DNA from 2 places in the Bellilinea sp. genome. Region 1 is predicted to be linked to the other one. Evidence: predicted binding sites of a transcription regulator. Region 1 holds the regulator's gene; the other holds the start of a gene.
The links. The regulator HrcA, encoded in region 1, represses chaperone genes, less so after heat shock. The targets are predictions, from matches to a motif close to TTTAGCACTCTCNNNNNGAGAGTGCTAAA.
Positions count from the first base shown of each region.

Region 2: the regulator HrcA is predicted to act here: its motif matches at 3,207-3,235, upstream of groES (co-chaperone GroES).

Region 1 covers NZ_JBRCOK010000096.1:3,838-19,518, reverse strand. Annotated here, with positions in the region: gene ACWIZX_RS09740 (aldo/keto reductase) at 1-372, opposite strand, end outside; gene kamA (lysine 2,3-aminomutase) at 435-1,802, opposite strand; gene hrcA (heat-inducible transcriptional repressor HrcA) at 2,107-3,174, shown strand; gene ACWIZX_RS09725 (nucleotide exchange factor GrpE) at 3,171-3,773, shown strand; gene dnaK (molecular chaperone DnaK) at 3,838-5,733, shown strand; gene dnaJ (molecular chaperone DnaJ) at 5,827-6,942, shown strand; gene prmA (50S ribosomal protein L11 methyltransferase) at 6,935-7,852, shown strand; gene ACWIZX_RS09705 (nicotinate phosphoribosyltransferase) at 7,854-9,197, opposite strand; gene ACWIZX_RS09700 (DUF2905 domain-containing protein) at 9,381-9,614, shown strand; gene ACWIZX_RS09695 (phosphoribosyltransferase family protein) at 9,726-10,277, shown strand; gene ACWIZX_RS09690 (ferredoxin) at 10,377-10,568, opposite strand; gene galK (galactokinase) at 10,738-11,877, opposite strand; gene ACWIZX_RS09680 (GIY-YIG nuclease family protein) at 11,874-12,128, opposite strand; gene ACWIZX_RS09675 (prephenate dehydrogenase) at 12,132-13,139, opposite strand; gene ACWIZX_RS09670 (site-2 protease family protein) at 13,139-13,828, opposite strand; gene ACWIZX_RS09665 (DUF951 domain-containing protein) at 13,827-14,039, shown strand; gene ACWIZX_RS09660 (MGDG synthase family glycosyltransferase) at 14,017-15,174, shown strand; gene tsaE (tRNA (adenosine(37)-N6)-threonylcarbamoyltransferase complex ATPase subunit type 1 TsaE) at 15,182-15,676, shown strand; gene tsaB (tRNA (adenosine(37)-N6)-threonylcarbamoyltransferase complex dimerization subunit type 1 TsaB) at 15,677-15,681, shown strand, end outside.
Region 2 covers NZ_JBRCOK010000145.1:5,472-21,152, forward strand. Annotated here, with positions in the region: gene trmD (tRNA (guanosine(37)-N1)-methyltransferase TrmD) at 1-356, opposite strand, end outside; gene ACWIZX_RS13215 (tetratricopeptide repeat protein) at 504-1,727, shown strand; gene ACWIZX_RS13220 (tetratricopeptide repeat protein) at 1,747-3,123, shown strand; gene groES (co-chaperone GroES) at 3,277-3,576, shown strand; gene groL (chaperonin GroEL) at 3,613-5,244, shown strand; gene ACWIZX_RS13235 (peptidylprolyl isomerase) at 5,373-6,272, shown strand; gene ACWIZX_RS13240 (hypothetical protein) at 6,315-7,052, shown strand; gene ACWIZX_RS13245 (DUF711 family protein) at 7,068-8,285, opposite strand; gene ACWIZX_RS13250 (TrmH family RNA methyltransferase) at 8,282-9,064, opposite strand; gene ACWIZX_RS13255 (macro domain-containing protein) at 9,064-9,642, opposite strand; gene rplT (50S ribosomal protein L20) at 9,742-10,089, opposite strand; gene ACWIZX_RS13265 (large ribosomal subunit protein bL35) at 10,182-10,418, opposite strand; gene infC (translation initiation factor IF-3) at 10,528-11,127, opposite strand; gene dtd (D-aminoacyl-tRNA deacylase) at 11,219-11,656, opposite strand; gene trpS (tryptophan--tRNA ligase) at 11,656-12,642, opposite strand; partial or broken gene ACWIZX_RS13285 (Rdx family protein) at 12,647-12,847, opposite strand; gene ACWIZX_RS13290 (sugar transferase) at 12,950-13,588, shown strand; gene ACWIZX_RS13295 (hypothetical protein) at 13,567-14,580, opposite strand; gene ACWIZX_RS13300 (HAD family hydrolase) at 14,659-15,129, shown strand; gene ACWIZX_RS13305 (SH3 domain-containing protein) at 15,126-15,681, shown strand, end outside.

The DNA.
Region 1 (15,681 bases):
GTCATAACGGTGGCAGAAGTACAAATCCACGTAATCGGTACCCAGCCGGCGTAATGAGGCGTGAATGGACTCAAAGATGTGTTTGCGGGAAAGCCCGCGCCCGTTGGGGCCCGGAAAAGTGGGCCAGAAAACTTTACTGGAAATGACCAGCGTTTCGCGCTGCAGGTTTTGGATGGCTTTGCCCATGACAACTTCGGCCTGACCGTTGGCGTACACATCGGCATTATCAAAAAAATTAATGCCCTGTTCGTAAGCGGCATGAACAAGGTCAATGGCGGTCTGTTCGTCAATTTGATTGCCAAAAGTGAGCCATGCCCCCAGCGAAATTTCACTGACTTTCAGGCCAGTTCGTCCCAGTCTTCGGTAATGCATGTGTTTATCCTCCTGAGATTTTGAGATGTACTGCCGCCGTCAGGCGGCAGGTGGTTGACCGGTTATTCCATATCGTGAATCTTGCCGCTGCCGAGCGGTTTGGCCTCCCCGCCAATGCCGAGCGGCTTCCATTTTTCTTCATTGGCGCGCAAACGGTGCAATCCTCCGCCGCGGTTGTGCAATGCATCAAAGCCCTCGGGTTTGATGAACATTTCTTCCCCATCCAGCAGGCCGGTAATTCCGGTCTGGCCCGGCTCCAACCGTTTGTTCTGGCAGTAGGGGCAGGTTTTGGGGTCGTGCGGTTTGTAGTCAATCGGTTCTTCGTAGGTGGTGATGTAGCCTTCGTAATTGCGCAGGATGATTTTATGATCGGACATGCTGATGAGGTAATTGGGCATGACCGGGATTTTGCCTCCACCGCCCGGTGCATCTACCACATAGGTTGGCACGGCATAACCGGAGGTATGACCGCGCAAACCCTCAATGATTTCGATCCCTTTACCCACCGGTGTGCGAAAATGCCCGGCGCCATCCACCAGATCACACTGGTAAAGATAGTAAGGACGCACGCGAATACGCACCAGATCCTGCACCAGCTTGCGCTGAATGTGGACGCAATCGTTGACCCCTGCCAGCAACACGGATTGGTTGCCCAGCGGGACACCGGCGCGGCTGAGGCGGTCACAGGCATCCGCCAGTTCCTGTGTGATTTCGTTGGGGTGGTTGACGTGGATGTTCATCCAGACTGGATGGTATTTTGCGAGTGTATCACAAAAGTCATCGGTGATGCGCTGGGGCAGGAAAACCGGTACGCGGCTGCCGATACGGATGATTTCAATATGCGGAATTTCGCGTAAACGGCGGAGCAACTCATCCAGCAGTTTTGGCGCCAGCGTCAATGGGTCACCGCCGGAAAGCAGCACATCGCGCACCTGAGGGGTGTTCTTCAGGTACTCGATCTGCATTTCAAATTCAGCCCGTGAAAAGGTGGCAGTCGGATCGCCGACAATGCGGGAGCGGGTGCAATAGCGGCAGTAAGAGGCGCATTGGGTGGTAACCAGCATCAACACCCGGTCGGGGTAGCGATGCACCAGGCCGGGCACCGGAGAGTGGCGGTCTTCCGCCAGTGAGTCTTCCATCATGCCGGTGAAGGGGACAATTTCTTCGGCTTTGGGGATAACCTGCAAGCGAATCGGGTCGTTGGGGTCATCGGGGTTGATGAGTGAGGCAAAATAAGGGGTGATTTCCACCCGGAATAACCCCTGGGTGTTCAGCGCTTTGATTTCGCTGTCGGTCAGTTTGAAGAGTTTTTCAAAGTCTTCAACCGTGTTGAGACGGTTGCTCAACTGCCAGCGCCAGTCGTTCCATTTTTCGTCGGGAACATCCGCATACACCGGAGCGCGTTTGGAAGGGAAGGGGGTTTGGCTCATATTCGATCTCCTCTAAAATTTGGTAAATTATCAGGTGGACGGACGATATAAAATCAATAAAAAGATGGAGGACGGGGGATCGTGATCAGTGCGGTAGAAACCGGCGCAGTACGAAGGAACCAGATGGTGATTCATCACTTCTATTTTACGAGTAAAAAAGGGTCAGGTCAATCAAACCTGCGGGGATATAAGAATTCTATATGAAGTTGGTATGAATTCTTGACGATGATTGGTGGGCATGGTAAGATGATGTAATGGTCGGGTTTAGCACTCGAAGGGCGAGAGTGCTAAAAGAGGTTTGAAAATGCTGGAACTGACGGAAAGACAAAAATTTATCCTGACTCTGGTGATTCACGAGTACATCCGTACCGCCGCACCAGTTGGGTCGCAGGCATTGGTTGCCCGCTACCACCTCAACATCAGTTCCGCAACGGTGCGCAACGAAATGGCTGCACTGACCGAATACGGTTTGCTGCGCCAGCCGCACACCTCCGCCGGGCGGGTACCCACGGAGGAGGGTTACCGCTATTTTGTTTCGCGACTGATCCGTGCAACCGATTTACCGGATACCACTCGCCGCACGATCAGCCATCAGTTTTATCAAATGCGCCATGATGTCGAACAGTGGGTGCGCCTGGCGGCTTCGGTGCTGGCGCATCAGTCGCGGGCGGCTTCGCTGGTTACACCGCCACACCCCGAAAAGGCGCGCCTGAAGCATCTCGAGTTGATTGCCACGCGTGGGCGGCAGGTGTTGATGGTACTGGTGATGGTCGGCGGGGAAGTTCGTCAACGAATTTTGTCCTTGAACGAACCGGTGGCACAGGAATTGCTTTCCCAATCGGCCGACCGATTGACTCAACTGTTTCAGGGGCTGGACGTGGAATCCATCCGCGCACGAGGTTCGCAATTAAGCGGGCTGGATGCAGATGTCATCGGTTGGGTCATTGAGGATATGGTTGAAGCCAATTCCGAAGTGGCTGGTGAGGTGTATCTGGATGGTTTGACCAACGTGCTCGCCGAACCGGAATTCACCGGTTCAGAGGAAGCCCGCCGCGCCTTAAGAATTTTGGAAGAACGCTCGCTGCTGCAAGATCTGGCTGCCCGCACTGTCATGAGCAATAACGTGGGCGGCATTCAGGTATTGATCGGCGGCGAAGGAACATGGGATGAACTGCGACCGTGGTCCATTGTACTGGGGAGTTATGGCGCTCCCGGACTGGCAACCGGCACGCTGGGGGTTTTGGGCCCTTTGCGCATGTCCTATGGCAGGGCAATTTCCACGGTACGCTTTCTCTCCGGCTTGTTGAGTGATCTGGTGGCTGAAACGTTGTTAGACGAACCCTCGACTTATAAAGGAGAAAACCTCTCATGACCGAAGAAAAGAAAAAACGGACGCGACATGCTCATTCGCCGGCTGAAGAAACTGCCCAACCGCAGCAATCTGCTGCACAAACGGAAGAACCGGAATCAGCCGGGCAAAATGAACAGGTGTCCCTCATGGAGGATACCATCATGGGATTGCAGCAAGAACTGCAAAACGCACAGACTCAATGTAAAGAATATTTCGAGGGCTGGCAGCGGGAACGCGCCGACTTCATGAACTACAAAAAGCGCGTTGAACGCGATCAGGCTCAGCTTCATCAGATGATTACCGCCAACATCATTAAGAAATTTTTGGTGGTGCTGGATGATATGGAACGCGCCATCAGAAACCGGCCGGCCGATGCCGAACAGCAGGAATGGTGGAACGGCGTGGATCTGATCTACCGAAAACTGCAATCAATTCTGGAAGCCGAAGGGATTCAGCCGATTGCCGCAGCCGGTGATCCGTTCGACCCGAACCTGCACGAAGCCATTTCCCACGAGGAAAACGGCGAGGTGCAGAGCGGGCACATCATCGAAGTCGTACAACAGGGCTACCGCCTTGGCGACCGCATTGTGCGCCCGGCATTGGTGCGGGTGGCGCAGTAGCAGCCGCAAGTTGGCAGGCAGGTTGCAACGTTATATTTTAACATGACAAAATTTGGAGGAATCTATGGGAAAAATAGTCGGCATTGACCTCGGTACCACAAACTCGGTGGTGGCGGTCATGGTAGGCGGTGAGCCAACCGTAATCCCCTCTGCTGAAGGCGAACGGCTGGTGCCATCGGTGGTTGCAATCAATAAAAATGGCGAGCGGCTGGTTGGGCGGGCTGCCCGCAATCAGGCAATTGTCAATCCGGAAAATACCATTTTTTCGATCAAGCGCTTGATGGGGCGCAAGTATGACGACCCCGAAGTACAGCGCACCATGAGCCGGGTGCCGTACAAGATCACCAAAGCCCCCAACGGCGATGCCCGGGTAGTGATGGGCGGGCGCGAGTACTCACCGCCGGAGATTTCAGCAATGATTCTGGCCAAACTGAAAGCCGATGCCGAAGCCTTTTTGGGTGAGCCGGTGACTCAGGCGGTAATTACCGTGCCGGCCTACTTTAATGATGCTCAGCGCAATGCGACCAAAGATGCCGGAAAAATTGCCGGCCTGGAAGTTCTGCGCATCATCAATGAGCCGACTGCCTCGTCCCTGGCCTACGGACTGGACAAACGCAAGAACGAAGTGATTGCCGTGTATGATTTGGGCGGCGGCACTTTCGATATTTCCATTCTGGACGTGGGAGAAGGCGTCTTTCAGGTCAAGTCCACCAGCGGGGATACCTTCCTTGGCGGGGATGATTTTGACCTGCGCCTGATGGATCACCTGATTGAAGAGTTCAAGAAAGAAACCGGTATTGACCTGCGGCAGGATCGTCAGGCGCTGCAACGTTTGAAAGAAGCCTCCGAAAAAGCCAAGATCGAACTTTCAACCGTGATGCAAACCGAGATCAACCTGCCTTATATCACCGCGGATGCCACCGGTCCCAAGCATCTGGTCAAATCCATCACCCGCGCCAAACTGGAGCAGCTGACGGCCGATCTGGTTGAACGTTCGCTGGGTCCGGTGCGCCGCGCACTTTCGGATGCCGGTTTGAAGCCTGCGGATGTCAACGAGGTGGTGCTGGTGGGCGGCATGACCCGCATGCCGGCCGTGCAGGATGCCGTTCGCCGGGAATTTGGCAAGGAGCCCCACAAGGGTGTTAACCCGGATGAAGTGGTTGCGATTGGGGCGGCCATTCAGGCGGCGGTGTTAGGCGGTGAGGTCAAGGATGTGATTCTGGTGGATGTAACGCCGCTGACCCTGTCGGTAGAGACGTTGGGTGGTGTGGCAACCCCGCTGGTCGAACGCAACTCGGCCATTCCTACCAGCAAAACGCAAATTTTCTCCACCGCTGCAGATGGTCAGACGCAGGTGGAGATTCATGTTGTGCAGGGTGAGCGCCCGATGGCTGCCGATAACAAATCGCTGGGTCGTTTCATTCTGGATGGCATTCCCCCGGCGCCGCGTGGTGTGCCCCAAATCGAAGTGACCTTTGATATTGATGCCAATGGCATTTTAACCGTCACCGCCAAGGATAAAGCCACGGGACGAAGTCAGCACATCACTATTACCGCATCCTCGGGTCTCTCCGAAGCGGAAATTGAGCGGATGCAGCGGGAAGCCGAAATGCACGCCGAAGAAGACCGCCTGCGCAAAGAACTGGTAGAGGCCCGCAACTATGCGGACAACACCCTCTACGCCGCCGAAAAAACCATGAAGGACTATGGCGATAAGGTATCTTCTGATGTGAAGGCACAGGTTGAGCAGGCTATGCAGCGTCTGAAGGATGTGATGCAGGATCCCGACCCGAATCGGATACGCGCTGCAACCGACGAGCTGGGACAGGCGCTGCAAAAAATCGGCGCAGGGATGTATCAATCTACGGCAGAAACGGCTGCACCGGGTGGCAGTACGCCCCCACCTCCACCTCCTTCCGGCGATGAGGATGTGGTTGACGGAGAGTTCAAAGAGCAGTAAGATTTAATCTTGCGAAAATGGGGCAGGTGAGTTTCATCTGCCCCTCACCCCGAAAAATTTAGCGGCTTAAGCGGATTAATGATTGGAAGTCGAATGGCACAGCGTGATTATTACGAGGTTTTAGGGGTCAGCCGAAATGCGAGCAGCGAGGAGATTAAATCAGCGTTTCGGAACCTGGCTCGCAAATACCATCCGGATGTGAACAAAGAACCGGATGCCGAACAACGCTTCAAAGAGATTAACGAAGCGTATGGTGTGCTTTCTGACCCCGAAAAGCGAGCGGCTTATGATCGTTATGGGCATGCCGGTGTTAACGGGATGGGCGGGATGCCCGATTTCACCACGATTGACTTTTCGGATATCTTTGAAGAGTTCTTTGGTTTTGGCATGGGGGGCAGTTCCCGGCGGCGCAATGCCCCACGTCGCGGCGCTGACCTGAGTACCACCGTCACCCTGACCTTCGAGGAAGCAGTTTTTGGGGTTGAAAAAGAAATTGAAATTGTACGGGATGAGGTGTGTTCCACCTGCCGCGGCAGCGGGGCTGAACCCGGTACTTCACCGGTTCGCTGCCAGACCTGCGGAGGCCGGGGAGAAGTACGACAAACCCGGCAGACCTTCCTTGGGGCTATGGTGCAGGTAACCACCTGCCCGGCCTGCGGCGGCAGTGGTGAGGTCATCAGTACTCCCTGTCATACCTGCAAAGGGCGCGGGGTGGAGCGCAAATCGGTCAAAAAGACTGTGCCCATTCCTGCCGGCGTGGATAACGGCACCCAGATTCGGCTGGCCGGTGAAGGCCAACCGGGCAGCAACGGCGGGCCGCACGGAAACCTGTACATCGAAATCCACGTCAAGGAACATCCCTACTTCCGCCGAAAAAATGATGACATTCTGCTGGATTTGAACATCAATGTGGCGCAGGCAGCTCTCGGTGCTGAGATTGAAGTGCCAACCATTGAGGGGAAGACCAAATTAAACATTCCTGCCGGTACGCAGCCCGGGAAAATCTTTCGTTTGAAGGGCAAAGGGGTACCGAATGTACGTGGTAACGGGCGGGGTGATCAACTGGTGATCGTCAACGTGGAAGTACCCACCCGTTTGACCAATGAACAGCGTGAATTATTTGAAAAGCTGGCCAAAACGCTGGGCAGCGAGGTGCGTCCGCAGGAAAAAAGTTTTCTGGACTTGCTTAAGGAGGTGCTGGGTGGCTGAAGCGCGCTGGCTGGAAGTATCCTTGACCGTAGATGGTGAACTGGCCGAAGCGGTGGCAGATGTCATCGGCCGCTTTACCTCCCAGGGTGTGGTCATGGAGCAAGCCGTGCGCTATAACGACGCGGAGGATGAGGGCACACCCTATGGGCCGGTCAAGGTGTTTGGTTACATGGTGGTGGACAGCACTCTCGAACAGCGCCGCATGAAATTGGAAGAAGCCCTGTGGCATCTGAGTCAGATTCAACCCCTGCCGCCAGCCGAATACCGCGAAATTGAGGATCAGGACTGGATGGCAGCCTGGCGGGAACATTACCGCCCCATCCCGATTGGTGAAAAACTGATGATTCTGCCGGCGTGGATTGAATCGGCGGATGAGCAGCGCATCCCGATCAAAATTGACCCCAGTATGGCTTTTGGCACCGGCACACATCCTACCACCCAGCTGTGCCTGGCCTTGCTGGAAAGACACCTCACACCGGGTGATGCGGTGATTGATATTGGCTGCGGGTCGGGGATTTTATCCATTGCGGCGGTTAAACTGGGCGCCAGCAGGGTGGTGGCTGTGGATATTGATCAGGCGGCCATCCGCTCTACGCGCGAAAACGCCGCATTGAACGGGGTTGCCGAGCAAATTGACAGCGGGGTAGGCTCGCTGGGGGAAATTTTGTTGGGTTATTATGCACTGCGCCGCGCTCCGCTGGTGCTGGCGAATATCCTTGCTCCGGTCATCATTCGCATGTTTGGGGAAGGACTGACGGATACCATTACAAATCGGGGTAAGATCATCCTGTCCGGTATTCTGGATGAGCAATCACCGGCAGTCGAAGCAGAAGCCGAAATGCACGGCCTGCAATTCGTTGAGCGAATGGTACAAAACGATTGGGTTGGGCTGGTTTATCAAAAACCCTGACCTACCAGACTCGCTCCAGGTCGGGATTATCGAGGGCTTTTCGCCCCACTTTGGCCATGTCGATCCACTGCCCATCCACTTTGATGCGCACCACATCGGCGGTGTAATCGGTGACCGTGTCGTTGTGATTGTCAAATAAAGCCGAACCAACCGCGTAGATGTCCACCGGTACACTTAATTTTTCGAAGCGGGTAATCTTTTCCGGCGTAAAGCCGCCGGAAACCACAATTTTAACTTCCTGACAGAAACGGCGGGCGGGTTCTCGCCATTCAGCAGGCAAGTCCCAGCTTTCCCAGGCGGTATCCAGTGCCTGACGCACCAGAAAGACCAAGCGTGGATTGACACCCAAATCCAGGGCCGGGTCGCCCAGCGGTGGGACGCTGACATCCCGCAGGCTGCCGCTGGTATCCAGTCGGACGCCGTAGAGTTTGTAACGGTTGGCTTCTTCCGGCTGACCGGTTTCGACCAAGGTGCGGTAACGCTCAAACATGGCTTTACAAACCTGGAGCGAATCGCGCACACAATCATTGTTGAAATCCACCAGCGCAATCCGTGGGATGCTGGGTGGCAGCACCTGAGCAAAGGCCAGCATGGCTTCAGCAGTGTCTCCCAAAAATGAGGCGATGGCGGCATGAGCCACCGTGCCGCCTCCGGCGCCGCCCCACCAGTCGCCCTGCGCATCGGTGGAAACGAAGGGGCCGAGGGTGCTGGCATGGTCAAGGTTATAGCGCTGCACGGCAATCTGGTAGGCGTAACCATCCGCGGCCTGCACTTCGTGCAGGTCAAAACGAGCCGGGAAGAAAAGCATTGGCTTGCCGCGTGCAGCCACCAGAGCGTTATACACATTGGTGGCAACACGACTGGCGCGGGTGAGAATGCCCAGTGTGGGGGTTTCTAAAATGGCGAAATCGCGGTAGCGCCCGCGCACGCGCATGACTGGCTGCACATGCAGCGGGTTTCCATCCGAGGTTACCGTGCAGCCATCGTGAACCGCCCAGACTTCCAGCTGGTCGGCGGTGTTGATAAAGGTGTCTCCCTCGAAGTAACCCGTGCAGTGACGCAGCATGGTCAGGGCTTTGTCCACGCCAACCACAATCGTTTTTCCGGGACGGCGGGTGAACCATTGCATCTCGACTTCAATGTCGCCGCAGGCAATTTGATAGGGGTCAATGCCGGCTGGCAAGCGGTGATCCCTGCCCTGATAGCGGTAACCCTGTTTGGAGAGCACGGTAAGCATGGTGGCAATGTTGACAAAGTACTTATCGGTGTACCAGCCGCGCCGCATACGCTCGATATCCAGTTTGAAAGTTTCGTTCGTGAGCCGTTTGCCGTCGAAGATACTCATGGGGGAACTCCGGGGAAAGATAGTTGGTGTAAATTATACACTTAATATACTCCCAAATGAATGAGGTGTCAAGAAGATTGAAGTCTCTCAAAATACTGGTGGGAGAGTGGTATCGTTTGACCTACACTTCTGGCAGTCGTTGTATTATATTTTTGGATAATTCCTGTTGGAGGTGATGTCATCATGCAAAGTTTTGAAGTGATTGGACGCTGGTTAATGTTGCTTGGCATTGGGCTGGTGGTGGTTGGCGGAATCTTCTGGCTGATGGGGCGGCTGCCGGCTTTGCAAAATCTGCCCGGAACCATCAAAATTGAACGAGATGGCTTTACCTGCATCTTTCCACTGGCTGCATCCATTCTGCTCAGCGTTCTTCTCACCGTGGTTTTAAACATCATTGCCCGCCTGGGCAGCCGCTAGGCTTTCAATTAAGTCCCGATTGATTTATCTAAAATGGTCGTTCTATGGTAAACTTGAGTTCTGTCATCATCGGGGACATGCCGGCAGAAAAATTGATGAGGAGTTGGGAAGATGGTAGAACGCGAAACATACCCGATTGAACTGGCGGGGCAGCACCGCGAATTGCCGCTGTTTGAAGTCAAACCCGGACTGAAAATTGCCATTTTAAACATTCTGGGGGATACGCCGCTGGTCGAGGCCTGTGCCGAGGCGCTGGCACAAAAATCGCGTGACCGTGATTTTGATGTGATCGTTACGGCCGAATCCAAAAGCATTCCGCTGGCGTATGCCATGTCCGTGCGTTTGAACAAGCCGTATGTGGTGCTGCGCAAGGTTTATAAATTTTACATGGGTGAGGCTTTAAAAGCTCAAACCCTCTCAATTACGACCGGCGAACCGCAAACGCTTTTCCTTGATGAGAAAGACCACCGCTTACTGCGCGGAAAAAAAGTGATGATTCTGGATGATGTGATCAGCACCGGTTCGACGCTGGAAGGGATGCGTTCCCTGATGGAACAGGCCGGGGCAACCGTAACCGTAGAAGCAGCGATTTGTACCGAGGGTGAATCAGCGCGTTGGAATGGGATTGTAGCGCTGGCGCACCTGCCTCTGTTTGAGGAATAGACCTTTTTCGAGCAGATTAGATAGCAGAGTAGAATGAAATCACCCCGCTGGTATACAACTTAACGGGGTGATTTCTTGCATCGTCTTACAAACGGTAGGTTAATCTTCAAAGGAGATGGCTTCTTCCGGGCATTCATCCACGGCTTGCTGGACAAGATCGCGGTAAGATTCAGGCACCGGGTCCATGATGACGATTGCGTGAATTTGATCACCCAATTGAAAAATTTCCGGAGCAATGGTTTCACACACGCCACAGCCCATACAGGTATCCGGATCAACAAACACCTTCATATCTGAATTTCCTCCTGGAACTTCGGGGTAGAAAAAGGGAGAAACAGCAACGCGGCTTCAGTTTCGCCGATTAACGTGAGGGATACTCTCATTATAGTGATTTTTTCGTCCAGAGTTTGAGTTTACAGGGTGATATTCTTCCTGATTTTTGTCCGAAAATGTCAATTACTCAACCGGTTTGAACATGGACGCCCTCGCTGGCATGACAAAGGTAGATTTCTCCGGTTTTACCAGTGCGCAGGGTGTATTCCTGAGCCAGTCTTTGGGCAAAAATCTGAGCCGATTCTTCCTCAACCAGGTTGACGGTGCAGCCGCCAAAACCCGCACCGGTCAGTCGCGCTCCGAGGCAGCCCGGCAGGCAGGTGGCAATTTCTACCAGCCTGTCCAGTTCTGGAATGCTGACCTGATACAGATCGCGCAGGGAAGCATGGCCTTCAACCATCAATTGACCAAAAGCAGCGCCGTCGCCCTGTTTGAGCAGATCAACGGCCTTTTCAACCCGGGCAATTTCTTCCACAACATGGCGCGCATGCCGCCCGACCTGCTCCGGCAGGTGAGCTGAAAATCGGTTGAAGTCATCCAGCCGCACATCTCGCAGGCTGCGGATACCCGGCAGGTAAACCCGTAAAAGGCGCACGGCCTCCTCACAATCGGCGCGGCGCTGATTGTAGGCAGAATTTGCCAGCGTGCGGCGCATACCCGAGTCGGCAATCACCAGGGCTGTACTCGCCGGCAGCGGGACGGGTTCGTAAGACAGCGAGCGGGTGTCGAACATCAGGGCGTGGCCCTTGATACCGCAAGCCGAGGCAAATTGATCCATCAAACCGCAATTGACGCCGACAAACCGATTTTCGGCTTGCTGGCACAATTGAGCCAGCTCCAGGCGGCTTAACCCCCAGCGGTTCAACTCATTCCATAAAGCCCCAAAGGCCACTTCCACAGCAGCCGAGGAGCTCAGTCCGGCGCCAATCGGCACAGATGAAGTATACACTGCGCGGATGCCGCTGACCGGTAAACCGCGTTGAAGCGCAGCCCAGGCCACCCCGGCAGGATAGCGCGCCCAATCGGGCAACGCCTGAGGCTGCAGGTTTTCTAAATCAAAAGTAATTTTTTCCCCAAGATCAAGCGCCGTCAGTTCGACCCGGGTGTGCCCGGTTTCAACCGCCTGTAAATGGACATAGCGGTCAATGGCGGCCGGTAAGACGATGCCGTCGTTGTAGTCCACATGTTCTCCCAGCAAATTCACTCGCCCGGGAGCGTGGATATCCCATTGAGGAGCAGGGAGGGACGGGGATAGGGGTTTTATCATGCTGGCCTGCCGTTTTCGATCAATTGTTTTTTACGTTGGTGAGTGAGTTTCTTCAATTGAGCTTCACGCCGCATGGCATCCTGCCGGGTGGGCTGCTCTTCTACATATACAAGGCGAACGGGCAGGTGCAGGCGGGTGTAACGTGCCCCCTTGCCTGAATTATGCTGCCGCTCACGGCGGTGCGGGTCGGTGCTCCAACCAGTGTAGAAACTGCCATCGCTGCATTCAAGAATGTAGCAGTAATACCCCATAGGTTACTTGGATGGCTTATTTCCTTTATCCTGTTCACGCGGGCGTTTACCCAAACCGAACAGCCTGCCAATCACCTGACCGCTGGTGGGCAGAATGGAAGGTGTTGAGGGTACATCCCACATCCCTTCCAGGCGGTCATTCCACCATAAAATGCGCTGCTGTTGAGCGCTGTTCAGCGCATGATGAAGCGCCTGATCATCCTGATTGAGAAGCATCTCGCGGAAGTCTTCCAGTTCACCAATCAGGGCATCCAGCAGACGGATGGCATTATCACTGTTATGGATGGCGGACTGTCCCAGCAATTTTTGTTCATTGAGGTGCAGGAGGGGCTCGGTGACTTCCAGAAAGGAGCGACCGGCAAGCTTTCTGCCTTCGCGCCAGCCGGGCTGGTTCATTGCGGCGCGCATCAAACCGGCGGCGGCCAGTTTGGGGAGTAAATCCACCATGGCCATCAGTCCATCGGCTTCAAAGGGATCGGCGTAAAAAGGCTTTCCGCCGATCATTTCCGCCAGATCACCGGCCAGTTTGAGGGCATCAGCGTGGGTTTCGGGTGGGGCAGTGATGACGATTAACCCCCGCTGGAAGTATTCCGGGCTGGATTTGTCGAGGGATTCGTCCATATCTGTAAGGAAAGCGGGGTTGAGGGCGGGCGTAAAGGAAATCAGGTAGCGTTCTTCGGGCAGCAGGTTTTTCGCCCAGTTGAATACCGTGTTGGAGAGCGGCGAGGTGTCCAGAATCACCGCACCGGGTTTCAGAGAGGGGGCAATGGCTTCCAGAGTGGGATGAATCTCGTCCACCGGCAGACACAGGATGACCACATCGGCTTTTTCAACTGCGGCGTGTAAGTTATGGATGATGCGGTCAATTGCCTTGAGGTGGAGCGCCTTTTGTTCGGCAATCAAGTCGGCATCCGATCCCACTCGTTCCAATTGAGCGGTGTTTTTTTGCAGCGCCAGCCCGATAGAAACGGCGGTCTGATTTAAACCTAAAAGAGAGATGCGTAAAGCCATTAATTTCCTCCCAGTAAGAGGTAGAGGAGATTGGGTAAAGCCGGGTTCATGATTAATGAAAACACGTCAAAACCCAGGCGCGAGGGGATGATCAGCAAACCAATCAGGATCAAAGCGCCATACGGCCGGATGACGCTCATCACCCGCGCCAGTGAGGGCGGTGCGAAATATTCAACAATTTTATCCCCATCCAGCGGCGCCAGCGGAATCAGGTTGAACAACATCAAGATCAGATTAATGAAGATAAATTCCAGCAGGAATTGATAGGGGGTAGGGAAAAAACCCGGCAGTGGACTGCTGGAGGAGAAGGTGACCAGTCCAAGCCGCAGTGGAATGGCGGCTACGGCTGCCAGCAAAAAGTTGGAAAACGGACCGGCCAGTGAAACCCACATCAGCGCGGCTGGTGAGCGACGGTTAAGCGCGTAGGGATTGACCGGTACCGGTTTAGCCCAGCCAAAACCGGCAATCAACAGCATGAGGGAGCCAAACGGGTCGAGGTGACTGAGTGGGTTGAGCGTCAACCGCCCGTATTGACGCGGGGTTTCATCGCCAAAGCGGGTTGCCGTCCAGGCGTGCGCAAATTCATGCACGCTGAAAGCAATAATCAAGATGAAAATGCGACTGATGATGGTTTGTGGATCGAGATTCAGCATGAAACGATTATAACATGGGTGGTATAATGCGGGCATGTTGCCAGATTTGCAGCTCAATGATGTGGTGCGCCTGCGTAAACCACACCCGTGCGGCGGGTACGAGTGGAAAATTGTGCGTCTGGGGGCGGATATTGGGCTGGAATGCTGCACCTGTCAACGGCGCGTGCTGTTGACCCGCCGGGAATTAGCCCGCCGATTGAAAGCAATTGTATCGCGAGAGAGCCATGAGCAAAACCCCGCCGGATAAACCGCACATCCTTTTCCTGTTTTCCGATACCGGCGGTGGACACCGCAGCGCCGCCGAAGCCATTATTGAGGCGATTGGGCTGGAATTTGGGGATCAGATCGGTACGGAGATGGTGGATATTTTTTTGCAATACGCCCCGCCGCCGATTAACCTGGCACCCCGCATTTATCCGACCCTTTCGCGTATGCCGGATTTGTGGGAACTGGGCTACCGCATCTCGGATGGTAAACGCAGAACCCGCTTTGCCTATACCATGCTCTGGCCGTATGTGCGCCGCTCGCTTGACCGGCTTCTGGAAGAACATCCGGCATCGCTGGTGGTTTCGGTTCACCAATTGATCAACACGCCGGTTTCCAGGGCTACAAAAAAATTGGGTATCCCCTTCATCACGGTTGTGACCGATCTGGTTTCCACTCACGCAGCCTGGTATTGCAATCAGGCTGATCTGGTGGTGGTGCCGACCGAGGAAGCCTACCAGCGCGGCCTGGAAATGGGTTTGAAAGCGGACCAAATGCGGGTGGTGGGTTTGCCGGTTGCTGACCGATTTTGTAAGCCGCTGGCGGATGAGCGCGTTCTGCGGGAACAGCTCGGCTGGCGTCAGGATTTGCCGGTGGCAGTGCTGGTCGGCGGTGGCGAGGGTATGGGGCCGCTGGCAACCACAGCACGGGCGATTGATGAGGCTCACTTGCCGCTGCAATTGATCATTGTTACCGGAAGAAACCGCATTCTCAGGGAACAGCTGGAACGGGTGCGCTGGCAAATTCCGGTCAAAGTGTATGGATTTGTGACCGAAATGCCCGAATTTATGCGCGCAGCGGATATTTTGATTACTAAAGCCGGCCCCGGCACGATTTGCGAAGCCTTCATTGCCGGTTTGCCATTAATCCTCTACAGCAAAATGCCCGGTCAAGAGGATGGAAATGTGGATTTCGTTGTTGAACATGGTGCGGGTGTTTGGGCGCCGCAGCCCGGACTGGTGGTGAGGGCGCTCCAACACTGGTTGAAACGGCCGGAAGAACGCCTGAAAACCGCCCGGATTTCATTGAAACTGGGACGACCGCAGGCCGCCCGCCAGATTGCCCGTCTGCTGGTGGAACGAGCCTGCCGACAGTCATCTGCCAAAATACGGGTATAATTTGATTATGCCTATTCTGGATGCACGAACGCTGGAATTTTTCAGTCGCAGCGCCGATCAAACCCGCCGGCTGGGAATGCGTTTGGGGGGGCTCTTGCAGACGGGGGATGTTGTGCTATTACAGGGCGAATTGGGCAGCGGAAAAACGACCCTGGTTCAAGGCATGGCCCAGGGTTGGGGTTCTTTGGATGCAGTGTCCAGCCCTACCTTTGTACTGGTTAACGTGTACCGCCGGCCGGATGGTCATGCACTTTATCATCTGGATGCTTACCGCTTGAAATCGGCGGCTGAAGCACTGGAATTGGATCTGGACTGGATGATGGAAAGCGGCGCTCTGGTGGTGGAGTGGCCTGAAAACATTCAAGCGGCCTTGCCGCGCGAACACTTGCTGGTGCGCCTGAACTGGATTGCAGAAGAACAGCGCGGTATGGTTTTTCTGGCTCAGGGCAGCCGTTATGAAACACTGGTGCAGGAATTTCGTCAGCGGGTCGTGGGAGGTTAAATGCT
Region 2 (15,681 bases), on a different contig from region 1:
TCATCTATTCCCTCATAGCGGCCGCACAACAGAGCCAGATGAGGATAACGCGCCAGTTCGGCAGCCACCTGCTGGGTATAAGTTCGACCCTGTGGCGTGAGTAGAATAACCGGACAGGAAGGCGGGCTGCCCAGCACGCTTTCCACGGCAGTGAATATCGGTTCGGGTTTCATCACCATACCGCCGCCGCCCCCAAAGGGTGCGTCATCGGTGATGTGGTGTTTGTCGGTTGTGAAAGAACGGATGTCATGGAGGTGAACTTCCAGCAGGCCGTTTTGAATGGCGCGCTGGAGAATGCTGATTTCGAGGTAGGGCTGAATAACGGACGGAAAAAGACTGAAAACATCAAAACGCATGCCCTCATTTTAGCCGTTGGCGAAAAAGTAGGCAAGCAAAAATGGTAAAGATTAACCCAGCCTTAAAGGTTGAACCCCAGCGCTTGACGGTTTTTTAAACCTGATGGTAATATCCTTTATATGTATTTACGAGGTAGCCGATTAAGGATGAACCGCCGCCGGCGGACTTCCAACCCGCTGACCATCATCATTTTATTGTTACTGATTGGCGGAGGAATTTATATCAATCAGGTGGTGGTACCGCAAACGCCGCCGTTGTTTGTGCCTACGCCCACCCCTACCCGTTCGCCGGAATCGTATCTGGCTGAGGCGGAACAATTTATGCGCGAGGGCAAGTTCAAACAAGCTATTCAGGTTTACCAGACGGCTTTGCTGGTCAACCCGGATAATCCGGCCATTTATCTGGCAATTGCCCGGCTGCAGGTGTATACCAACCAGTACAAGGCAGCCGTGGATAACGCCGGCAATGCACTGGTGATCAACCCGAATAATGCTGCGGCGCTGGCGTTGCGCGGATATGCGCAGGGGTTGAGCGGTAATTACCTGGATGCTGAGTCATCCCTCAATCAGGCCATTGAAGTGGACCCGAACAATGCCGTGCCGTATGCTTATCTTGCCGAGGTACTGGCGTTGAAATCCCAATCTTCCGCCGGGGATCCGGATGCCCTGAACCGTGCCATTGAACTTTCACGCAAGGCTCAATCCATGGCGCCCAATGCGCTGGAAACTCACCGGGCGCGCGGGCTGGTGCTGGAATTTACCACCAATTACGAAGAAGCTGTCGCAGAATTTGAAGCCGCAATTGCCCAGAACCCGTATATTGCCGATTTATATATTTACCTGGGCAGAAATTACCGTGCTTTGGGGGACTACCCGAAAGCCATTCGCGCCTTCACCAGTGCCAGCACGCTCAATCCTACCGACCCCCTGCCGTTAACTTATCTTTCGCGGACCTATTTCATTCAAGGTGAGTTTGCCAGTGCCATTCAATATGCGGAAAAGGCCATCGAAAACAACCCCACCGATCCTTATCTTTATGGCAATCTGGGCGTGATGCATTACCGACGCGGTGATTATCCGCGTGCCATTCAGGCCCTTCGTCTGGCAGTGCAGGGAGGCACAACCGAAGATGGAAAAGTGGTTGAGGGGTTGCCGCTTTCTTACTGGCCGGTTTCTGAATATTATTATATTTACGGCCTGGCGCTGGCTCGTCAGGCTCAGTGTGGCGAGGCGCTGCTGATTGCCCGGGCAGTAATGGAAACCGTTGCTATTGAGCAGATTTCGGTTGCCAATGCGCAGGAAATCATCAACATCTGCCAGCAAGTCGCTGAAGGCGGCCTGCCGACCCCCAGCCCAACGCCCAAACCTTAAGGGTGGGATGGGATGAACCATGATTGACCTGAACAACAACCGCCCGATTTTCAGAAACCGAAACGGACACAACAATCCCTATCGGATTGTGGTTTTGCTGGCATTGCTGATGGCTGGTTTATTCATTTTACGGGGTTACCAGAGTGGACAGGTGGAAGCGCTGTTTCTTCCTACCCCCACACCAACCCGCATCCCGCGTTCTTATGCGCTGGAAGGGGAAACCCAGTTCATCGCTGGCAATTTGCCGGGCGCAATTGCCGCTTACCAACGCGCAATGGAACTGGATCCCAGCGATGCGCGCTTGATTGCAGAACTGGCACGCATTCAAACCTATTATTCCAGTTTGTCCACCACCGACGCCATTCGCATTGAACGGTTGCAAGCTGCTCGGGAGAACATTGACAAAGCCACTGAACTGGCCCCGGAAGACTCTTTTGTGCTGGCGATTCGTGCCTTTGTTTATGACTGGAACTCAATTTACGCAGGAGAAAATGCTCAACGTTACCTCAATGAAGCCGAGCAGGCGGTTATTCGCGCGCTGCAGTTTGACAGCAATAACGCTCTTGCCCATGCCTATTATGCTGAGATTTTGATTGATCAACAAAAGTATGTTCAGGCAGATGAGAGTATGCGTCAGGCGCTGGAGCGCGGCCCGGATTTAATGGATGTTCACCGCGTAAGCGGATATGTACAGGAATCGCTGGGCGACTATCGAGCAGCCATTGAGGAATATCTGAAAGCCGCTGAAATTACACCCAACTTTACACCGCTTTACATTCGGATTGGAGCGAACTACCGCACATTGGGTTTGAAACGTGCTGAGGTGGTTGGCAGTGATCATCCAGAAGTCAAAGCGCTGTACGAAGAAGCGCTCACCTATTATGCCAAAGCGGTAGCCATCAACAAACAAATCGGTGTTCAGGATCCCATTCCGTACCTGGCAATTGGACGCACTTATTCTCAAATGGGGGAATTCTTTGCCGCCTCTTTGAATGTACGCACCGCATTGAGTATGCTGCCAGCGGATGCGGATATTTATGGTCAACTGGGGTTAGTTTATTTCCGGGCGCGCAATTATGAAAGCGCCATACCGGCTTTGCAGTGCGCCGTGCGCGGTTGTGACGCAGCCATCTCCTGTGAAGTGCGTCAGTGCAATCCCGATGTGGATCCCCCCATTGAAATTCAGGGGTTGGAATTGACGGGCGCTTCGTTGATTTATTACTATACCTATGGCTCGGTGCTGGCAGGTATGCACCGTCCCGGCCTGGAATATTGCCAGGAGGCGGTCAAGGTGCTGGCAGAGGTGCGCGCCCGGTATGGGGATGACCCAACCATCCGCGCCATCATTGATCCCAGCGAGCGCATCTGTGCTTCTTATGGAATTCAGGCGCCATAAACCGCTAAAAAATATCAGAATTTTGTAAGAGATTCTCTAAACCCCTTGACTTTCCCCTCAAAGGTGGGTATGATACGCACTGGTTTAGCACTCAGGATGAGAGAGTGCTAAAGTGCTCAGAATCCAATCGAATTTCAGTAGTGGGAGGTTTGTATGAGTATCAATCTAAAACCGTTAGGCAGCCGTGTCGTGGTTGAACCGATTGAACAGGAAGAAGTCACCGCTGGTGGTATCGTTCTTCCCGAAACGGCAAAAGAAAAACCCCAAAAGGGTGTCATTCTTTCGGTTGGCCCCGGTGACCGGGACGAAGACGGCAAACGCATTCCGATGGATGTGAAAGAGGGTGATACCGTCTTGTTTGCCAAATATGCAGGCACCGAAATCAAAGTAGAGGGCAAGAAATTGCTCATCCTGCGCGAGAGCGATTTACTCGCCATTGTTGAAACCAAGTAATTTTCAAAATCATCCTATAAGCGAAGGAGAACACCTATGGCAGCCAAACAACTGGTATTTTCGGAAGAGGCTCGCCGTCGTCTTAAGAACGGCATTGATATCGTTGCTACTGCAGTGGCAACCACCCTGGGCCCCAAAGGCCGCAATGTGGCACTGGACCGCAAATTTGGTTCACCCACCATTACCCATGACGGTGTGACCGTTGCGAAAGAAATTGAGCTGGAAGATCCGTTCGAGAACATGGGTGCTCAGCTGCTCAAAGAAGCGGCCACCAAAACCAATGACATTGCCGGTGACGGCACCACAACTTCTACCGTACTGGCGCACGCCATCGTTACGGAAGGTTTGAAAACCCTGGCCGCTGGCGCCAACCCAATGCTGCTCAAACGCGGTATTGAAGCTGCTGCCAAACTGGTTTCGGAAGAAATCCGCAAACAGGCGATTGACATCACCACCAAAGACGACATTGCCAACGTTGCCACCATTTCCGCCCAGGACCGCACCATTGGTAACCTGATTGCCGAGGTGATGGATAAAGTCGGCAAAGATGGCGTGATCACCGTAGAAGAATCCAAAGGTCTGGAATTCGAAACCGAGTACGTCGAAGGTATGCAGTTCGACCGCGGTTATATCTCCCCCTACTTCATTACCGATCCCGAACACATGGAAGCGGTCATTCAGGATCCTTACATCCTGATCCATGACAAGAAAATCTCCGCTGCACAGGATATTGTCCCCATTCTCGAAAAGCTGGTGCAGGTTGGCAAGCGCGATCTGGTCATCATTGCCGAGGATGTGGATGGCGAAGCTCTGGCAACCCTGGTGCTGAACAAACTGCGCGGTATGCTGAATGTGCTGGCGGTCAAAGCCCCCGGTTTTGGTGATCGCCGCAAAGCCATGCTGCAGGATATTGCCATTCTGACCGGTGCCAGTGTCATTTCCGAAGAAACCGGCCGCAAGCTGGAAACCACGACCATTGCCGATCTCGGCCGCGCCGAGAAAGTGGTGGCTGATAAAGACAACACCACCATTGTTGGCGGCAAGGGCAACGAGGCCGAAATCCGCGGGCGCATCGAGCAAATTCGCGTGGAAATTGAGAAAACCACCAGCGATTACGACCGCGAAAAACTGCAAGAACGTCTGGCGAAACTCGCCGGTGGCGTGGCGATTATCCGCGTGGGCGCTGCCACCGAAACCGAATTGAAAGAGAAGAAACACCGTGTTGAGGATGCTCTCTCGGCGACCCGTGCCGCAGTGGAAGAGGGGATTGTCCCCGGCGGTGGTGTTGCCCTGCTGAATGCCATTCCGGTGTTGGATACCCTCAAGATGGAATATGAGGACGAGCAAATTGGCGTCAACATCGTCCGCAAAGCGCTGGAAGTACCCATGCGCAAGATCGTTGAAAACGCCGGCAAAGAAGGCTCGGTAGTCATTGAGAACGTGCGGCAGGCTCAGAAGCGCGAAAACGATCCCAAGATTGGCTATGATGTGCTGCGCGATGAGTACCTGAACATGGTCAAGGGCGGTGTGATTGATCCTGCCAAAGTCACCCGCGGTGCGCTGGAAAATGCTGCCTCGATTGCAGCCATGATCCTGACCACCGAAGCCCTGATCACGGAGGTTCCTGAAAAGGAAAAACCGGCCGCTCCGCCGATGCCTGAATACTAAACCATTCGCCTTTCCAGTTCTGAAAGGTTACACCTCCCGCAGACCTCTGCGGGAGGTGCTTTATGGATATATCGGTTATAATTTTTTTTATGTTCAGATCAAAATGGGCTTATTGGAAAAATTGTTTCGTGCTGGGAGTTTTGGTTTTGGCGCTGCTGGCAGGCTGTAATAATGGGGGTGAACCGGTTTTAACCAGCAGTCCTGTGCCGTCGGATCAAACACCCCAACCACCTGCCCGGCCCACGCATATCCCCACGGTGACGGCCACACCCGAACCGCTTGCATTGATTGTCAATGGTGAAGGAATACCCCGGCGTGAATTTGAAGCTTCGCTGCTTCAACTACAACAGGCCGATCAAGAATTGGGTATCCAGCGCAGTGAGGAGGAGCGCATCCGGCTTGTGGTAAATGATTTGATTGAGCAGACCCTGCTGGCGCAGGCGGCCCGTGCGAGTGGTTTTGCGGTGGATGATGCCCAGTTAGAGAACCGCATTCAGCAACTGATTGCCGAAACAGGGGATCAACAGGTTTTTCAAGATTGGATGAACCAGAATGGGTATGAGGACTTAATGGTGTTTCGATTTGCGCTGCGCCGCGCAATGGAAGCCGCCCGGCAGCGCGATCAGCTGGCAGCCAGTCTGCCTGCACAGGTGGAGCAGGTCAAAGCCCGCCAGATTGTGGTGCGCCTTCGTTCGACTGCCGATTCGCTCTACCGGCAGTTACAGGCTGGCGCAGATTTTGCAACCCTTGCCTTTCAGTACGACCCGCTCACCGGCGGGGATTTGGGCTGGTTTCCGCGTGGTTTTCTGACCATCCCGGCGGTCGAAGAAGCAGCCTTCAGTTTGCAGCCGGGCGAGTACAGCAATGTGATTGAGTCCACTTTGGGTTATCATATCATTCAGGTGGAAGAACGAGATGAAAGTTATCCCTTGAGCAGTGAAGCCCGTTTGACACTGCAGGAAAAATTGATACAGGAATGGCTCAACCAGCAGCGGGCTGCGGCGCAAATTGAAATACTCTACCCGTGAGCTGTCACAATTTACCGTCCCGAGCCCCTAAGGAGGTAGTGCGTGAACAAACGAGAACCCCGAAAATCAAACCGAGACTTGCCATGGAATCTGGCAACCGTGTTTGTGCTGGCCATGATTCCCCTGACAGCCTCTTTTTTCTTGATGATTTTTCTCAATCCGCAATCTTCACTGAACCCATTCCCGCCGCCGACTTTGCCGGCTTTGGCGCAGGCGCCGACGGCGACCTCAACCCTGCTGGCGTTACCCCCTACCTGGACGCCAACTCCTTCACCTACCCCCGACTACTCGCCCACTCCACCACCAAGCCCAACCCCTACCGAGCCGATCATCGTCATCATTGGCACGCCGATTGAAAGTCTGGAGACACCCGAACCGACTGAAACCAATGCGCCCGGTGGGTTTACCTTTATGCGTCAGAGCGACCCGCAGGCGATTTCGATCAATCTGTACGATGCCAGCCGTGGCTGCGGCTGGATGGGCGTGGCCGGACGCGTGGTGGACGAACAGAACCGCCCGGTTACCGGTATTCGAGTTTGGCTGCGCGGTACGCTGGATGGCAAGCGGGTGGATATGACCAGCTTGACCGGTACGGCTGCCCAGTATGGTCCTTCGGGTTATGAATTTACCATCGCAAATCAGCCGATTGCCTCACGCGGCTTGCTTTCGGTGCGCTTGCTGGATCAGGCTAACTTACCTCTTTCAGAACGGGTTGTTTTCGATACCTTTGCCGATTGTGATAAAAACCTGATTTTGATTGACTTCAAGAAAGTACGTTGATTCAAAATGGGTCGTTCAGCGCGGCTGAACATCCATTATCTGGCTGGCTGCCAGCAGGCCGTTCAATTCACCGGAATCGAGTGCCATCACGCTGCCACTGCTGAAGAATTCGAAGTCAAAAGTGAGCGGGTCACCCGCCTGCTTGCCCGGCATGGGCATCAGCCGGGCGGTGAGGGGTTTGTTCAAACGCAGCGACAGGGCTGCCAGATCCAGCAGCAAGGCAAAGATGGTTTCCTGAGAACAGTTGCCCGGCAATGGCAGCGTATCCAAACCGGTGCCGCACACGGTGGAATAGAGTAGCAAGTCCTTGATGGTGAGGTGACCTTGCGCACTGCGCAAAGCAAGGCGGGAATCTTCCAAAACCGGCAGCATCAAGCCATTGAAGCCTGCTCGTTTCCACCTGCCCCGACCCAGTGTATCTGCAAGGAAGGCAGCCGCCGCCAGCGACCCAAACCCGCCAAGGGGGACAATGCCCAATTGCTCCAAAGCCGCCCCGGCAGAACACCAGTCCTGTGGGTAAGGGGCAGTCGAAAAGTCGTAGCCGTAAAATTGTATTCCGAAGCGTTCCTGTAGGGGGGTGAGAATTTCACCGATGCGGGCGGCAACCGCTTCCAGTTCATTGATCAAATTCTGGCGGGCTGTAGAAAGCGTTTGCGCCTCCTGAAAAATGCGTAAAATGGTATCGGCACATTCGAAACCAAGCGCATAAGCCGGCGGCTGGCCGGGGGTGTGGTAGGCTGCCGGTAAAAAGGGACAACCCGGTGGGACGTTGGCAAGCGCAGCGAAGCGCAAATTGGCAAAACCATTTGCTTCGAGAGGGGCGTTATCCAGGATGACTTGAGCGCAATGGCGCGCGGCCTGGAAATCTACCTGCTGGTGTGGGGTGGTCAGCAAACCGGTCAAAAATACCCTTTGTGTAGCCGCAAGAAGTGGTGAAATCCATTCGAAGGCTTCTGGATGGGATGGAAGGGCACAACCCAGCGAGAGGTAAGCGAAGCCGGCAGTTTCAGCCTGATCCTCCCATTCTTTTACAAGAGGGATTGCCTCGGCTAAACTTTTATAACCCAGCCACAAGGGAAAGGGGGTGGTTGCCAGCCGGAGAGTTTGCAGGGTAAAACCGATTTGCTGCAAGCGGCCGGCTGCTTCAGCAGCAAAGGCTGCGAGGTTTGTCAGTGATTCTGAAAAGGGAGCTTGCTGTGGATCAAGAAAGCAGGTGAGTGTGCGGATTTTCATGTGTACCTCTGACGGACAACTTCAAACAGCAAAATACCTGCCGCTACGGCTGCGTTCAGCGATTCGATTTGACCGGGCATGGGAATGATGATGTGTTGGTCGGCAGCCTGACGGGCGGCAGGCGATATTCCCTCGGCTTCGCTGCCGATCACCAGCGCCAACGGCTGGCGCAGGTCAACCTGCCAGCAAGGGCTGCCGCTTTCCACATCGCTGACCAGCAATCGGGCAGGCTGCTTCGCTCGCTGACGGCATAGCAGGATGATTTCCTCCCAATTTTTGTGCAGAATGGCCAGTTTAAAATGAGCACCCATTGCAGCGCGCACAACCTTGGGCGAGTAAACATCGGCACATTGAGGGGTGAGGATCACCCCATCGGCAGCGGCGGCTGCACCAGTGCGCAGCAGTGTCCCTAGATTTCCGGGATCGCGCAGCCCGTCGGCAACCACCAGAAAGTCCCAATTTGCCGGGAGGTCGCGCGGCTGCTGGCGGGCAATTGCCAGAATACCCTGCGGATTCTCGGTATCCGAGATGCGTTTGAACAGATCGGCTGATACTTCCTCCACCGGTATGGTAGCGGCAAGTTCGGCAGCCAGTTGTACCGTGCGGGGAGAAGGCTGGCTGCTGATCAGCACAAGGTCAAGGTTTACTCCGCTCAGGTGGGCTTCTTGAATCAGGCGCGCACCTTCGATCACAAAGGCTTGCTCTTCTTCGCGGCTGGAGCGGCGTTGTAAAAGCGCACGCACCCGCTGGATTTTGGGGTTATGGATGCTGGTGATCATCAATGCAGGGACGGATTGCTGAATTCTTCATCCCAGATGCGGATAAATTCTTCCAGGGTTTCCTGATCCAGGAGAGTCAGGCGTACCAGACCCAACTGGGATTGTGGATTTTGTAAAAAGTATTCCTCAATGGCGCGCAAAATTATTCGGGCGGCACGGTCTTTGGGAAAGCGAAAAATGCCGGTTGAGATTGCCGGGAGGGCAATTGAATGAACGCCCAGACTTTCCGCCACCCGCAAACTGGAAAAAACAGCCGTTGCCAATCGTTCATCAGCATTCTGGACGCCCCACACCGGTCCCACAGCATGAATCACGTACTTGCAAGGCAAATTTCCGGCAGTGGTATAGGCGGGAGCAGCATGAGTAACCGGTCCGTGCTGATGCACCCAGCGGTCGCTTTCTTCCTGAATGGTCCAACCGCCCCTGCGCACTATTGCGCCAGCCACGCCGCCGCCATGTTGGAGAAATTCGTTGGCGGCATTGACAATTGCGTCCACTTCTTGAAGCGTAATATCACCCTGAGCCAATTCAAGGCACTGTCGGTTAGAAAATGTGTGAGTGCGTTTGACCACAGTCATTTTCTCCTCCTCTTGGACAAGTATACCGCATAAAAAAACGGGATGGAAATGTTCCATCCCGTCCGGGTATGCGTTGTGCAGAACCGTTGGAGTCGGTAATCAGGACGCCTGAGCCTGTGCTACCACTGCGGCAAACGCCTGCGGATCACGAACAGCCAGGTCTGCCAGCATCTTACGGTTGAGGTTGATGTTGGCTTTACGCAGGGCGTAAATCAACCGGCTGTAAGAAACGCCGTTCAGGCGGGCAGCGGCATTAATGCGGGTGATCCACAACTTGCGCAGATCCCGCTTGCGGGTGCGCCGATCGCGATAGGCGTACCACATGCTTTTGAGCATGGCTTCATTGGCCCGGCGGAAGAGAAAATGTTTCGTGCCGCGCTGGCCTTTGGTAAATTTCAAAACTTTCTTATGTCGTTGATGACCTTGCGGTCCACCTTTTACACGCATTGCTTACTCCTTTGCGAACCCCTGGGCGCCGGTGAGTTCACCTGTTGCAAACACCCAACAGCCGCACTAAAAAAAGAATGAACGAACCGGCCTTAATCCTTCTTGTCGAGATAAGGCGCCAAACGACGAACCCGTTTAATGATGTTTTCCCCTTCAACAGGGAGCATCTCGGTGAAGAGGGCTTTTGTGCGCTTGGAGGTGCGGCGGCGCAGGTGGCTTTTGCCGCCTTTGGTGCGCACAAGCACGCCCGACCCGGTCAGGCGAAACCGTTTTGAGGTTGCCTTGTGGGTCTTGAGTTTGATTTTTCCTGCTTTTGCTTTGCGAGGCACGGTGACTCTCCTCTCGTAAAAATAGTATAACGGTCTGCTTCCGCGACCGCTCATTATACCAGATTTTTGGATTCAAACAAGACGCCGGGCTTGAAAAAAAGGGCAGAAGTTACTCTTCGCTGGCTAATTTTTCGGTGGATTCGACGGCTTTTTTCTTTCCACCTTTGACCGGTGCAAGAACCATGGTCATGGTTTTTCCTTCCAGGGAAGGCATTTGTTCAACGGTGGAAATATCAGCCAGTTCTTGGGCAATTTCCTTTAGATCTTCCAGCGCCAGTTCGGGGTAAGTAATTTCCCGTCCGCGGAAACGAACGGTAACCCGCACTTTCATTCCATCCTGCAGCCAGCGGCGGGCATCACGGGTCTTGAAACCGCGGTGGTGTTCGTTGGTTTTGGGGCGAAGGCGAATCTCCTTGACTTCGATTTTCGTCTGAGATTTGCGGGCTTCGCGTTCTTTTTTGGTACGTTCATAAAGGAATTTGCCAAAATCCATGATCCGGCAGACGGGCGGGGTTGCCCCCGGCGCGACCTCTACCAGATCCAATTCCGCTTCCCGCGCGGCACGCAGGGCCTTTTCGATTGGCAGAACCCCCAGATTTTCGCCATTAGGGCCAATGACGCGTACTTCTGGCACCCGAATGGATTCGTTTACCCGATAATTTGTTGTGCTAATGGGCTTGCTCCTTTCTTTTCCTTTGGTTAAGTTTATTTAGACAAAACCGTCCGCTTTTCTTTCATGCAGCCGGTTCGTAAATGGATATTACCACATATCCGGACGGCGCGTCAACAATTTTTACGCACTATTTTTCCAGCCAGATGGTAACCGGCCCATCGTTTTCAATTTCAACCAGCATGTGGGCACCAAACTCACCGCACTGGACGGGAACACCGAGATCGCGCATAAAATTGGCAAACTGGTCAACCAGAGGGGCAGCCACTTCGGGGGGGGCCGATTCGGTGAAGGAGGGTCGGTTACCCTTGCGGGCATCGGCATACAGGGTGAATTGTGAAACAACCAGGGCTTCCCCGCCAATCTCCAGCAGGGAAAGATTCATCTTGCCGTATTCATCTTCAAAGATGCGCAGCTGGGCAATTTTGCGCGCCAGCGCCTGAGCAGTATCAGCGGTATCCGCCGGTCCAATGCCGACCAGAATGACCAGCCCTTTGCCGATTTCGGCAATCCGCCGGTCATTCACGCTGACCGCTCCACGTCTGACGCGTTGAATGACCGCACGCATCAGGGTAACCCAATTGCCTGCCGCACTTCCACCATGGTTGCTTCGGCAATCTGACCGGCACGTTTGGCGCCATCTTTCAGCACGTCCCAAACGTAATCCGGATTTTTGGAGATTTCTTCACGGCGCTGGCGGAAGGGCAGCAGGTGATTGTTCAGGTTTTCAGCAAACAGTTTCTTGCAGTCCACGCAGCCAATTCCTGCCCGGCGGCACTCGGTGTTGACCATTTCCACCTGTTCCGGGCTGGAGAAGATTTTGTGCATACTGAATACATTGCAGACATCCGGGTTTCCGGGGTCGCTGCGGCGGATGCGCTGGGGGTCGGTGACCATTTGCATGACACGCTGGCGGGTTTCCTCCGGCGTGGCGGCCAGTTCAATGTGGTTGTTCAGGCTTTTGCTCATCTTTTGCTGACCGTCAATGCCGATGACTTTGGGCACCTGAGTTACTTTCATTTGAGGTTCGATCAGTACCTGTGTATTGTAGCGATGGTTGAACGAGCGTACTGTTTCGCGGGCAAATTCCAGGTGGGGTGCCTGGTCCACGCCAACCGGCACCACATCCGCTTTGTAAAGCACGATATCAGCGGTCATCAATACCGGGTAGCCCACCAGACCATAATTGACGTTGTGAGGCTGTTCACGGGCTTTTTCTTTGAAGGTGGGTAAATCGGTTAGTTTGCCCAGCGGCGTAACCATCGAAAGGTAGGTATGCAGCTCCATTACCTGCGGCACATGGGACTGGACGAAGACAATCGATTCCTCCGGGCGGATACCCACTGCCAGCCAGTCCAGGGCCATTTCATAGGTGTTTTGGCGCAGGTCGAGGGTGGTTTCCAGCGTGGTCAGGGCATGCACATCCACAATGCAATAAATGCAATCGTAATCTTCCTGAAGGGCAACATAATTCAGCATGGCGCCGAGATAATTGCCTAAGTGCTGCCGCCCGGTAGGGCGTGCACCGGAGAAAACTCTTCCTTTTTTTGCCATAAACTTAACCGCCTTCCTTGATGAAAGATAAGAGCAAATTTTGAACTTCGCCGGGTTCGGCATGACGATGGGTTTGCAGTTTGGAGTAGATCAACTTTCCGTTGACGGTTACTTCAAAGCAGCCTCCATCGGAGGGAATCAGGGTCATTCGTTCGATACGTGCTTCATGTTGTTTGAGCAGACTTACCATCAAACTGATGGCTCTTTCGGTGTAACGTCAGACTGCACAATATTCAATAGTAATCTCCAGTTTCATTGCTTGGCTCCCGCTTTGGAATTGGCTGAATTATAATTCATCTGGCGTTGTATGAAGAGTATACCACTGCAAAAACGGCTATTCGATTTGGTGATCACCCTGCTGGGAATGGTCATTGCTTTGCCGCTCATGGGTATCATTGCTCTGGTCATCTACCTCAAAGAAGGCAGCCCGGTTTTGTTCAAACAGCCGCGCCCCGGTCTGGGGGGCAAAATTTTCACCCTCTACAAGTTCCGCACCATGCGTAATGCCGTGGACAGGCACGGCAACCTGCTGCCGGATGCCGAACGGCTGACACGACTGGGTAAATTTTTACGTTCCACCAGCTTGGATGAATTGCCGGAGCTGTTCAACGTCCTGCGCGGTGAAATGAGTCTGGTTGGGCCGCGTCCGTTGCTGGTGGAATATCTACCCCGTTACACCCCGGAACAAGCCCGCCGCCATGAGGTTCTGCCGGGAATCACCGGATGGGCGCAAATCAACGGGCGCAATGCGCTGACGTGGGAAGAAAAGTTTCGGCTGGATGTTTGGTATGTGGACCACTGGTCTTTAGGGCTGGATGTGAAAATTCTTGCTCTGACTTTGTGGAAAGTGCTGCGCCGGGAGGGCATCAACGCCCCCGGGTCGGAAACGGCAGAGCCGTTCATGGGCAGTCCAGAAAAATCCAGTCAGGGAACGCTAAGGGGGTAAATCCAGCCTTCTTCCAGTTCCCGCAAGGTTTTCCGCACCAGTTCCAATTTTCCTTCGGTCAGGCGCTCCGGATTGACCTCGCTAATCTGCGTGCCGGCCTGCCAGAGGGTGCCTTCGTCGCCGTTTCGCCAGTTTTGCCATGCCTTTTCCAGCGCGGTTAGCCAATCCGCTTGCAGCGTGGCAATCCACTGATTGCGGTACTCCTCCGGAGCAGGCAGGAGGGACAAAATGGCAATATTCTGGCGGGTAATCTGATCGAGCAGAACCGGCTGCATGAGAGCGGGGTCGGAAAGGTAGATGGTTTCCAAACGGTTTTGCTGGAGCGCATCAAACGCGCCAACCCAGCCTTGCGGGTCTGAATTTGGGGAAAAAGTTGTCGTCTGAGGGAACAACACAATTGGAGCGAAAACCGGGGCGCACCGGCCGCACAGATAACGGCCTCCGTTCTTAAAAGCATCCTCCATCTGGTTTACAAGCGGATCATCCTGACGAAACATCGCTCCGGAGCGAAAGTCGGGAGCAACGAGTGTGGTAATGAAACCGGCGATGAACGCCTGATTCGCCATAGAGGAACGGATTACACTGACATTCGGGGAGGCCGGGGTAGAATCATCGTTAAGGATGATCAGCCTGAGATTGGGAAAGCGCAAACCCCACTCGGTGGTCTGCGAATCGGCTGTGGATAAGACGACCAGTTGCAGATTCTCCGGTGGAGTGTTCAGATCAGGCGGCGTTCGTACCTCAAGGGTGAGATTATCTGCGGCGGCTTTTTGTTCCAGCCAGGGTTGGATACTGGCGGCGGTCATTTCTCCGCCGGGGGGGATAACCAGCCAGACCAGGCCGGGCAAAGGGGTGGTAGGTGACGGCTGGACAGGGGCGGGCTGGTTTTCGCCATTGGAATAACTGGTTGGTTGGGATGTTGGAACACTGGTCGGATTGGTGGTACAGGCGCTGAGTAATCCAACCATCAATAGCACAGAAGCGATTAACATTTTTCGGAAAGACAGGAGGGAGGACATGGGCTAATTTTACCCGGAAATGCTTTTTTAAGTCTGTATTATAATTGTCTTATGATTGAGATAAACATTCCCGGCCGCGGCGAATTAAGGCTCAACCATCTGGTTTGTGATGTGAATGGCACACTGGCCTTGGATGGCAGGCTGATAGACGGGGTTGGACGCAGCCTCTCGATTTTAAAAGACCGCCTGACGATTCATCTGATCACCGCCGATACCCACGGCAGGCAGGAATTGATTGACCGCCAGTTGAATTTGACCGCCCACCGCCTTAAAGCCGGCAACCAGGCTGAACAGAAGGCTGAATTTGTCCGCTCGCTGGGCGCTGCTCAGGTGATCGCGATTGGGCAGGGCGCTAATGATGCGGCAATGCTGGCGGAAGCGGCGTTGGGAATTTGTGTGTTTTCACGCGAAGGGGTCTCCACCGCCGCCTTGCAGGCGGCCGATATTGTTGTGCCGGATATTTTGAGTGCGCTGGAATTGCTGGAAAAACCGCTTCGACTGATTGCTACCTTACGTCAATGAGTATTCCAAGCAGTGAACCTTTGCTCCCTGAGGATGAAAATCGTCTGCCGCCTGCCCGGCGGCGGCGCGTCCGGCGTTCGCTGCTGCCAGCAGGAGGTGATGAGCGCTCAGCCTTTTTGGAGCAGATTGCGCATCAGGTTACCCCCGGCTACGAATTTTTTCTTTTCACTTTTCTGGCAGGTGTGATTCTGGGTGTCGCAATTTTACTGGATTCGCCTGCTTTTTATTTACTGGCTGTGTTGTTTGCACCATTTTTAGGCCCCGTTTTGGGGCTTTCGCTGGCGGTGGTAGTCGGCTCGGGCCGATTTTTCCTCAAAGCATTGGGCAGTCTGGTCATTGCCTGTATGCTCATTTTTGGTTTGTGCCTGCTGGCTGGCGGTATTGGCAAAGCGTTTTTACCGGGCAGCACCCTCACGCTTCCGGTCAACTTTTCCCTGTTTTCTATCCCCAATTTCATCGTTCTGGCAATTGGGGTTGGGCTTGCCAACTACATGCTGGTGCGTTCCCCCCGTCAAAAGCCGCTGGTTGCCAGCGTAGCCATTGCCTACGAGT